Regions from separate parts of the Promicromonospora sp. NPDC090134 genome, predicted to be linked through region 3. Evidence: riboswitches for the same ligand, from Rfam matches in the RefSeq annotation. Region 3 holds a riboswitch; each other region holds the start of a gene.
The links. A riboswitch is a leader RNA that binds a small molecule or an ion and turns the genes downstream of it on or off. The one in region 3 is predicted to bind cyclic di-AMP.

Region 1: another riboswitch for cyclic di-AMP. It lies ahead of ACIPN7_RS07830 (C40 family peptidase); the one in region 3 lies ahead of ACIPN7_RS19675 (C40 family peptidase).
Region 2: another riboswitch for cyclic di-AMP. It lies ahead of ACIPN7_RS15380 (C40 family peptidase); the one in region 3 lies ahead of ACIPN7_RS19675 (C40 family peptidase).

What each region holds. Positions count from the first base shown of each region.
Region 1 covers NZ_JBIVCZ010000002.1:308,203-311,468, reverse strand. The annotation lists gene ACIPN7_RS07835 (purine-cytosine permease family protein) at 1-1,089, opposite strand, end outside; gene ACIPN7_RS07830 (C40 family peptidase) at 1,182-2,021, opposite strand; cyclic di-AMP (ydaO/yuaA leader) riboswitch at 2,023-2,191, opposite strand; gene ACIPN7_RS07825 (FAD-binding oxidoreductase) at 2,386-3,266, opposite strand, start outside.
Region 2 covers NZ_JBIVCZ010000005.1:150,333-153,598, forward strand. The annotation lists gene serC (phosphoserine transaminase) at 1-770, opposite strand, end outside; gene ACIPN7_RS15375 (iron dependent repressor, metal binding and dimerization domain protein) at 853-1,569, shown strand; cyclic di-AMP (ydaO/yuaA leader) riboswitch at 1,710-1,902, shown strand; gene ACIPN7_RS15380 (C40 family peptidase) at 1,905-2,699, shown strand; gene ACIPN7_RS15385 (universal stress protein) at 2,862-3,266, shown strand, end outside.
Region 3 covers NZ_JBIVCZ010000007.1:173,847-177,112, reverse strand. The annotation lists gene ACIPN7_RS19680 (phytoene desaturase family protein) at 1-989, opposite strand, end outside; cyclic di-AMP (ydaO/yuaA leader) riboswitch at 1,118-1,297, shown strand; gene ACIPN7_RS19675 (C40 family peptidase) at 1,298-2,182, shown strand; gene ACIPN7_RS19670 (NAD(P)-dependent oxidoreductase) at 2,292-3,266, shown strand, end outside.

The DNA.
Region 1 (3,266 bases), on a different contig from region 3:
GCCGAGGGTGATGAGGAAGCCCTGGAAGGGGCCGATGAAGGAGTCGGCGACGAAGACGACGTAGATCGCGCCGACGACCATGAGGGCGCCGTCGATCGCGGCGGCCACCCAGCGCGGCGCGGGCAGCCCCAGGGAGAGCAGCGCGAGCCCGGAGGAGTAGATGTCGAGGGCGGCGCCGCCGATCAGCCCGGCGAGGGCGACCACGATGAACGGGATGAGGAACCAGGTGGGCAGGATCGTGGACAGCGCCCCGATCGGGTCGGCGCCGATCGCCTCGTTGAGCACGGGGTCGGAGCCGGCGAGCAGCAGGCCGAACACGAGCAGCACGACGGGGGCCAGCGAGGCGCCCAGCGTGGTCCACCCGACGATGCCGCGCCCCGAGGCGGAGCGCGGCAGGTAGCGCGAGTAGTCGGCGGCCATGTTGACCCAGCCCAGCCCGAAGCCGGTCATCATGAACACGAGCCCGCCGATCACCTGCGGGCTGCCTCCGGCGGGGATGGCGGCGACCGTGGCCCAGTCGATGTGGTCGAGCACCAGCACGATGTAGACGACGGTGAGCACGGCGGTCAGCACCGTGATGACGACCTGGAGCCGCATGACGAGGTCGAACCCGAAGACGCCCGCGACCACCACGATGCCCGCCACCACCACGAGGGCCACGACCTTGGTGACCGTGCCGCCGCCCCAGCCGAGCGTGCCGAGCACGGTCGAGGTCGCGAGCGTCGCCAGCGCGACGAGCACCGTCTCCCAGCCGACCGTGAGGATCCACGACAGCAGCGACGGCAGCTTGTTGCCCCGCACGCCGAACGCGGCCCGGGACAGCACCATGGTGGGCGCCGACCCGCGCTTGCCGGCCAGGGAGATGAACCCGCAGAACAGGAACGACACCACGATGCCGATGGTGCCGACCACGACCGCCTGCCAGAACGACACGGCGAACCCCAACAGGTAGGAGCCGTACCCGAGCCCGAGCACCGAGACGTTGGCCCCGAACCACGGCCAGAACAGGTTGCGCGGCGAACCGCGCCGTTCGGCCTCGTCGATGGTGTTCAGGGCATTGGTCTCGACGCTCGTGGGCGCGCTGCTCATGGTGGTGATCCTGCCACGACGCACGAAGGGCCCGCACCGTCCTGGTGCGGGCCCTTCGTGAACCGGTGTCGGACGGAGCCGACCCGGGTGTGTCAGCCGATCCGGAGGTAGACCGGGTTGTCCTGCCAGATCTCGGTGTACCGGACGGTCTGTCCGGGGACCGGCGCCTCGATCTGCATGCCGTCGCCCGCGTAGATGGCGACGTGGCCCGGGGACCAGATGATGTCGCCCGGCAGCGCGTCGGCGACCGAGACCTCGGTGCCGGAGTAGCGCTGCTCCGCCGAGGAGTGCGGCAGGGTGATGCCGACCTGGGCGTAGACGTAGGACGTGAAGCCCGAGCAGTCGAACCCGGCGGGGGTCGCACCGGCCCAGACGTAGGGGACGCCGAGGTACTGCATGGCGATGTCGACGATCTTGGACCCGGAGGTGGCGGCCGGGGCAGCCTTCTCCTCGGGCTCCTCGGCGGCGGGGGCCGCCGCAGGCTCGGCCGCGGCGGGCTCGGCCTCGACGACGGGCTCGGGCTCCGGCTCCGGCTCGGGCTCGGGCTCCGGCTCGGGGGCCGGCGTCACCTTGATGGTGCCGGACTCCAGCGCGAACTCGCTGTCGGCGGCGACCTTCACGGCGGGGGCGGTGTCCACCTTCGCCGTGGTCAGGGCGGCGGTGGCCACCTCGACGTCGGTCGGCTTCTGCGCGGCGTCCTGGACGACGTCACGCACGGCCTCGAGCTCGGCCGTGTTCGTGCTGGGGTCGTTCGCCGGGGCGGCGTTGGCCGGGATGGCGAGGAGCGAGACGAGCAGACCCGATCCGGCGGCGACGACCGCGCCACGGCGGGCGGTTGCGGAGATGCCGCGGGCAGCGGCGCGCGAGATGGGTGTCAGCGGGGTGATGGGTGGGTGGGCAGCACGATGGCGCCCGGGCATGCGTGTGGTCACAGCATTTTCTCCCGGCGCCTACGAGGTGAGCTGTCGGATTCGGATCGGAGAATGACCCGGCCGCGTCGTGCTGGTGCGGCTTCACCCCAAGGGCACCTCGCGGTGCCCACGTACTTGGTTCCCCCGTCCCTGTCATCTGTTCAGAGCAGATCTCGCGGCGGTGACAGGGCTCGGCGTCCACCACGAGTGCCCACGGAATTCCCCGTGAGCGGGACCGACCGTAGCCCGCCTCAGCGCGAAAGTCACGATCGCGTTACGGACATCCCGGCCCGCGCTGGAGCTATTGACCGGAATGTCCGACCTGCGCTAATGCGGTGGGCGCCGTCCGGATCGAGGACGGCGCCCACCGGGCCGAAGGTCCCGACTAGGACATCTGTCCAGGTCGCACATTGTGGTTGCGGGCGAACAGGTTGTCCGGGTCGTACCGCCGCTTGACCGACGCGAGCCGCTCGTAGGTCGACTTCGGGTAGACGTCTGTGACGTCCGTCTCATCCGCTGTCGTGAGGAAGTTCGCGTACGCCCCGCTGAGATACGGAGCGAGCCGGCCCCAGAGCCCGTCCAGCACCGGCCGCGCGGCCTCGATCACGGGTGCCGGGCCCCCGGCGAAGGTCGTGACCATGAGTTCCGCGCCCCGGTGGGCGTAGGCGGTGGCATCGCCCGGCACCCGGGACATCGCGCCGCCGAGGCTCCGGATCGAGATCGACGGCGCACCCGGCGACGTGCCGGCCTCGGTGAGGATCCGCAGGGTCTCCGCGACCGACTCCCGGTCCACGAGGCCGTCGTGGGCCACCACGTGGATGCCGGGCGGCGGCGTCGCGCCCTCCACCAGGACGTCCGCGTAGGCCATCAGCTCGACGTCGTCCGCGACGACCGTCCCGAGCGCGCGGAGGGGCTCCAGCGCGCGGGCCGCGGCGTCCGGGTCGTCGCCGTCGAAGGCCACGTGGATCTCCACCGGGGCCTCCGGCCCGCCTGCGAACGGGTTGGCGAGGTTGGCGATGGACGTGAGCTCCTCCGGCGCGGTGCGCAGGTAGTCCGCCCAGCCCTGGAGCACGGTCGCGGCCTCGGCCGCGGGGAACGAGACCTTGCCGAAGAAGACGCGCGTGGTGCGGTGCGCCGCGAAGTCGAACGACGTCACGACGCCGAAGTTGCCGCCGCCGCCACGGATCGCCCAGAACAGGTCCGGGTGCTCGTCGGCGCTCGCGGTCACGACCGCGCCGTCGGCGGTGACCACCTGGGCGGCCACGA
Region 2 (3,266 bases), on a different contig from region 3:
TGGTCGGCCAGGAGCAGCAGCGTCGCGATGGCCGGCGTGTTCAGGGTCTGGTCCAGGCGCGAGTTCTGGATCGCGGTGGTAAGGGACAGGAACTCCGGCACCCAGCGGCCCGAGGCCTCGATCCGCGCGGCGCGCTCGACGGCCGCGGGGGAGAGGACCGCCAGCCACAGGCCGCCGTCGGCCGCGAACACCTTCTGCGGGGCGAAGTAGTAGGCATCGGTCTGGCGCAGGTCGACCGGCAGCGCGCCGGCGCCGGACGTCCCGTCGGTGAGCACGACGGCGCCGTCCGGCCCGGACGGGCGCAGCACCGGGGCCATCGCCCCCGTGGAGGTCTCGTTGTGCGGGGTGGCGTAGGTGTCGACGTCGTCGGCGGGCTCGAGGTGGGCGACCGTGCCCGGCTCCGCCTCGATCACCTGGGACGGCTCGAGGAAGGGTGCCCGCGACGTGGCGGTGGCGAACTTGGCGCCGAACTCGCCGAAGGACGCGTGCTGCGCCTTGCGCTCCACGAGGCACAGCGTGGCAACGTCCCAGAAGGCGGTGGAGCCGCCGTTGCCGAGGGCCACCTCGTACCCGTCGGGCGCGCCGAGCAGCTCCGTGACACCCTCGCGAATGCGGCGGACCACGTCCTTGACGGGCGCCTGGCGGTGCGAGGTACCGAGCACGTGGGCGTTCGCCACGAGATGATCGACCTGTCCCGGGCGCACCTTGGAGGGGCCTGAGCCGAAACGGCCGTCGGTGGGCAACAGGTGTGTCGGGATTGTCAGTGGCACAGAACTAGACTAGAACCTGGGCCGACGCCCGGGGCGCCGAGCCCAGGGCGACTGGACGGCTGCGCGCATGACGGGAGCTGACGTGACGGATCTGATCGACACCACCGAGATGTACCTCAAGACGATCTACGAGCTCGACGAGGAGGGCATCACCCCCCTGCGCGCGCGCATCGCGGAGCGCCTGGGGCACTCCGGACCGACGGTGTCGCAGACGGTCGCGCGCATGGAGCGCGACGGGCTCGTGATCGTGACCGGGGACCGCCACCTGGAGCTCACCGAGCTCGGGCACGACAAGGCGATGCGCGTCATGCGCAAGCACCGCCTCGCGGAGCGCCTGCTGACGGACGTGATCAAGCTCGACTGGGAGCACGTCCACGTCGAGGCCTGCCGCTGGGAGCACGTGATGAGCGACCTCGTGGAGAAGCGCCTCGTCGGCCTGCTCGACCACCCGCACCACGACCCGTACGGCAACCCGATCCCCGGCCTCTCGGAGCTCGGCGAGGCCTACACGGACGTGCCCTTCCTCAGCGGTGTGATCTCGCTGCCCTCCGCGTTCGAGGCGGCGGCCAAGAAGGGCGTGAAGGGCGAGCCGCTCGCGGCGTCCCTCACCCGGATCGCGGAGCCGCTGCAGACGGACGTCGAGCTGCTGGCCCGCCTGTCCGACGCCGGCCTCGTGCCCGGCTCGCGGATCACGGCCGAGCTCAGCGACGGGACCTACACGGTGACCGTCGACGGCGCCGGGACCGCGCTGGAGCTCGGCGAGGACCTGGCGCGCCACCTCTTCGTCGCGACCGCCTGAGGGTGTCCCAAACCATCCGCTTTGTCGGAAAGGTGAGGCCACGTTCCCGACACGCCATGACATTCGTTGCCGGAACGTGACATCGGGGGTGACGTCGGGTACGTTCGGACCGCTCCCGCGGAGTTTATTCCGAGGGAGTCTCCGGACGGACGCCGAACTCTGTCACCGGCCGGGGCCCCAAGACGACCGCATGACAGAGGCGGGGGACCCACCATCGGGCGCCAGGGTGCGTCCTCGGGGTGAAGCCGGGTAATCCTTCGGGAGTGCACGGCCGGGTGATTTCTCCCACCCGAACCCGACAGCTGACCTCGAAGGCGTACAAGGAGAGGTAATACGTGACCGCACGTACCACCCGCGCACGCCATCGTGCTGCGCGACGCCCCGTGACTCCGCTCACCGAGCTTGCTCAGAACGCCGCCGTCGGTCGTCGTACCGCGGTTGCCGCCGCAGGTGGCGCGCTCCTGGTCTCCACGTTCGGTGGCGCGATGGCAGCGCAGGCCGCTCCGATGGAGACCGGCCACGCCAAGATGAACTCGGTGGACCTCAACGCGCTGACGTCCCAGGCCCGTGAGTCCCTGTCGAACGCCCCTGTAGTGACCGTCGCGCCCGACGCCGAGCTGAGCGTCGAGAAGTCCGCCGTCTCGGTGGTCTCGGCCGCCGACAACGAGGACTACCAGGCCGAGCTGGCCGCCCAGGAAGCCGAGGAGGCCGCTGAGGCCGCCGCCGCCGAGGCAGCAGAGGCCGCGGCCACCGCCGTGTCGACCGCTTCCTCGTCCGTCGACATCCCCGCGTCGGCGATCGGCAACTCCGTGATCTCCATCGCCAGCCGCTACATCGGCGTCCCGTACGTCTCCGGTGGCTCCAGCCCGAGCGGCTTCGACTGCTCGGGCTTTACTTCTTACGTGTACGCGCAGCTCGGCATCTCGCTGCCGCACTCCTCGTCGGCGCAGGCCGGCTACGGCACCCAGGTGCCGGCGTCGCAGGCCCAGCCGGGCGACCTGATGTGGACCCCCGGTCACGTCTCGATCTACGCCGGTGGCAACACCATGATCGACGCGTCGAAGCCGGGCACCGTGGTCGACTTCCGCACCATCTGGCAGTCGAACCCCACGTTCATCCGCCTGGGCTGATCGCAGCCACGCAGTACCGCAGCAGAGCGCCTGTCCGGTAGTTCGGGGCAGGCGCTCTGCTTTGCCATTTTTCTGCCGTCTTTTTGCCTCCGGATACCCACGACGGGCGCCCCGCCGGTAGCGTTGGAGGGCAAAGATGCACTGCTGAGGAAAGGACTGGCGATGACACGATCCGAGGTCGTACTGGTCGGGGTGGACGGATCGGCCGCGAGTCTGCACGCGCTGGACTGGGCTACCGCCTACGCGCACCGCGTGGGCTGGGCGCTGCACATCGTGTGCAGCTACTCACTGCCGTCGTTCACCGCCGCGTCGCTCGACGGCGGGTACGCCGCCCTGGACGACACCACGATCCAGGAGGGCGCCAAGGCCGTCCTGGTCGAGGCGGAGAACCGCGTGGCCGACGCCGGGGTGCGCGCCACGACGGAGGTCGCGACCGGTGACGCCGCGGGTGTGCTCGTGGAGCTGTCCGCCGACTACGGGCTCGCCGTGGTCGGGACCCGGGGCCGGGGCGGGTTCACGGAGCGGCTGCTGGGCACGGTGTCGTCCGCGCTCCCCGCGCACGCGAAG
Region 3 (3,266 bases):
CCCGGCCCGGCAGCCCCGGCCGGCCACGGCTCCGCGGAGGACGACCCGGAGGCCGCACCCCGGCCGGCCACGGCGAGCAGCCGCTCCAGCTCGGCCGGCGCGCACCCCGCGAGCACGTGCCCGGCGGTCACGCCCCTGGTGCGCCCGTCGGCGTCGGTCCAGGCCACCTCGGCCCCCACGGCCCCGGGGTCGACGGCGGTGACGGTCGCCGAGGTGACGATCGTGGCGCCGGCCGCCACCGCGGCGTCGCGCAAGGCGCCGGAGACGGCGCCCATGCCGCCCACCGGCACGTCCCAGTCCCCCGTCCCGTTGCCGATGACGTGGTACAGGAAGCAGCGGTTCTGCCGCAGGGACGGCTCGTCGACGTCGGCGAACGTGCCGATCAGGCCGTCGGTGGCAGCGACGCCCCGCACGACGTCGTCGGCGAAGGTGCGGCGTATTACCTCACCGAGGGGCTCCTCGAAGAGCGCGCGCCAGGCCTCCTCGCCCACGCCGTCGGCCACGAGGTGCCGCACGGCGGAGCGCGGGAGCAGGGGCTCGGTGAGCGTCGGGGCGAGGCGGCGGGCCACCTCGGCGGTCATCGCGTAGAACCGGCCCCACGCCTCGAAGTCGGCCTCGGAGCCGGTGAGGCGCCGGAACGAGGCGCGGGTGGCGGCGTCGTCCTGGGTGTCGACCAGCAGGCCGCCGTCGGCCACGGGGGTGTACGACGACCAGCGGCGCCGGACGAGACGGACCGGCAGGCCGAGCTCGTCGACGATCCGGCGCGGGAGGAGCGATACGAGGTAGGAGTAGCGCGACAGGCGGGCGTCCACACCGGGGAACGGCCGGGCCGAGACGGCGGCGCCGCCCACGTGGTCGGCGCGCTCCAGGACGAGGACCGAGCGCCCGCCGCGGGCCGCATAGGCCGCCGCGGTGAGGCCGTTGTGACCGCCGCCCACGACGACGACGTCGTACCGGGCGCGCAGGGGGTCGAGCAGGGAATCGGGCATGCACGCCATGGTGACACGCGGCACTCATTGCCAGGAACGTTCCATCACAAGACGGTATGTGACCCAATCGTGACATTTCCGCAACGGACGAGTACGGTCGATCTCGCCGCTCCAGCAACGGGGAGGTCCAGGCCCGGACGCCGAATCCTGTCACCGGTCCTGAGCAGCCAGAACGTGACAGGGGCGGGGGAACCAGGTAAGCCGGGCACGCGAGTGTCCTCGGGGTGAAGCCTCCTTGTGAGGCCGGGTGATCGCTCTCCCCATCCGAACCCGACAGCTCACCTCGTAGGCGTCCGAGGAGATCACTGGTGACCGTACTCACCGACCGCACCCACGACTGGGCGGACGACCAGGCAAACCGACCCAGCAACCGGGGGCGGCACCGCGCCGAGGGCCCCGCTCTCACCCCCTTCACCGCTCTGAGCCAGACAGCAGCCGAGAATGCCGCCCGTACCGGCGCCATCGCGGTCGTCACGTCCGGCATGCTCGCGTCGGTCTTCACCCAGACCGCCCACACCGCGCCTGCCGAGTCCCACACCCAGACCACGCTCGCCAACAAGACGTTCGACACCAAGACCCGTGCGGGTCTCGCCGAGAACCTCGTGACCAAGGTCGAGGTCGCCCGCGACGCCGACTTCCAGGCCGAGAAGGGTCGCGTCACCGTGACCCCGTACGCCGAGACCGAGGCCGGCATCGCCGAGGCCAAGGCGAAGGCTGAGGCGGAGGCTCGCGCCAAGGCCGAGGCGGAAGCCAAGGCGCAGGCAGAGGCGGAGGCGAAGGCCGCCGCCGAGGCCGCTGCGGCAGCCGCCGCCGAGGCCGAGGCCGCCGCGGCGGCAGCGTCCGAGTCCTCCGCGGACCTGGGGCAGCAGGCCGTCAACCTCGCCCTCGAGTACGTGGGCGTGCCCTACGTGTGGGGCGGAGCCTCCCCCAGCGGCTTCGACTGCTCCGGGCTCATCCAGTACGTCTACGCTCAGCTCGGGGTCAGCCTCCCGCACAGCTCGGCCTCGATGTCGACCGTCGGCTACCAGGTCTCCGCCGCGGAGGCCCAGCCGGGCGACATCGTCTGGACGTCCGGCCACGTCTCGCTCTACGCGGGCGACGGCATGGTCGTCGAGGCCCAGCAGGAGGGCGTTCCCGTGCACTACACGGAGATGTGGCAGACCAACCCGGTCTTCATCCGGGTGACGGGCTGACGCCTCCCGCATCACACGTCGGAGCGCCCGTCCGGCCGTCCCGAGGAACCTCCTCGGCGGGCCGGACGGGCGCTCTGCTTCGTGGCCCCGGTCGGGTAACGTCCCCGGCGTGAAGATCCTCGTACCGGACGTGCCCTTCGACCTCGACTTCCCGTCCCTGCTGCCCGACGGCGGAGCCTCCTTCGCGCCCGGCGGCACCGACACCGTCGCCACCTACGCGATGAACGAGCCGATCCCCGCCGAGCACACCGACGCCGAGCTGCTCGTCACCTGGTCCAGCCCGCCCAAGATCGTGGCCGACGCCGCCGAGCGGCTGACCGGCCTGCGCTGGGTGCAGACCCTGTCGGCGGGTCCGGACGTCGCGCTGCGCTCCGGGTTCGCCCCCGACGTCGTCATCTCCTCCGGGCAGTCCCTGCACGACGACACCGTGACCGAGCACGCGCTGGCCCTGATCCTGGCGTCGGTCCGCCGGATCGACGTGTCCCTGGCCGCGCAGCGGGAGCACCGCTGGGCCAAGGAGATCGCGTTCGCCCAGGCCGACGGCGTCACCGGCCTCGAGTACTCGCTCGACGGCGCGCGCGTGACGATCTGGGGCTTCGGGTCCATCGCCCTGCGCCTGGCGCCGCTGCTGACCGCGCTCGGCGCGCAGGTCACGGGCGTGGCCTCGCGGGCGGGCGAGCGCTCCGGCTACCCCGTGGTCGACGCCGGCGGCCTCGACGCGCTGCTGGCCGAGACCGACCTGCTCGTCTCGCTGCTGCCGGCCGTGCCCGCGACCCGGCACATCCTGGACGCCCGGCTGCTCGGCCTGCTGCCGCCGACCGCCCGCTTCGTCAACGTCGGCCGCGGCGCGACCGTGGACGAGGCCGCCCTGGAGGACGCCCTGCGCTCCGGCCGGCTCGCCGGCGCGGCGCTCGACGTCATGGAGACCGAGCCGCTGCCCGCCGACTCGCCGCTGTGGGACGTGCCGAACCTGATCCTCACGCCGCACGTCGCGGGCGGCCGGCCCCGCGGCGCGGCCCGGTTCCTGGCCGAACAGCTCACGGCCTGGCGCGCGGGCGACGCCCTCCGCAACGTAGCCACCCGC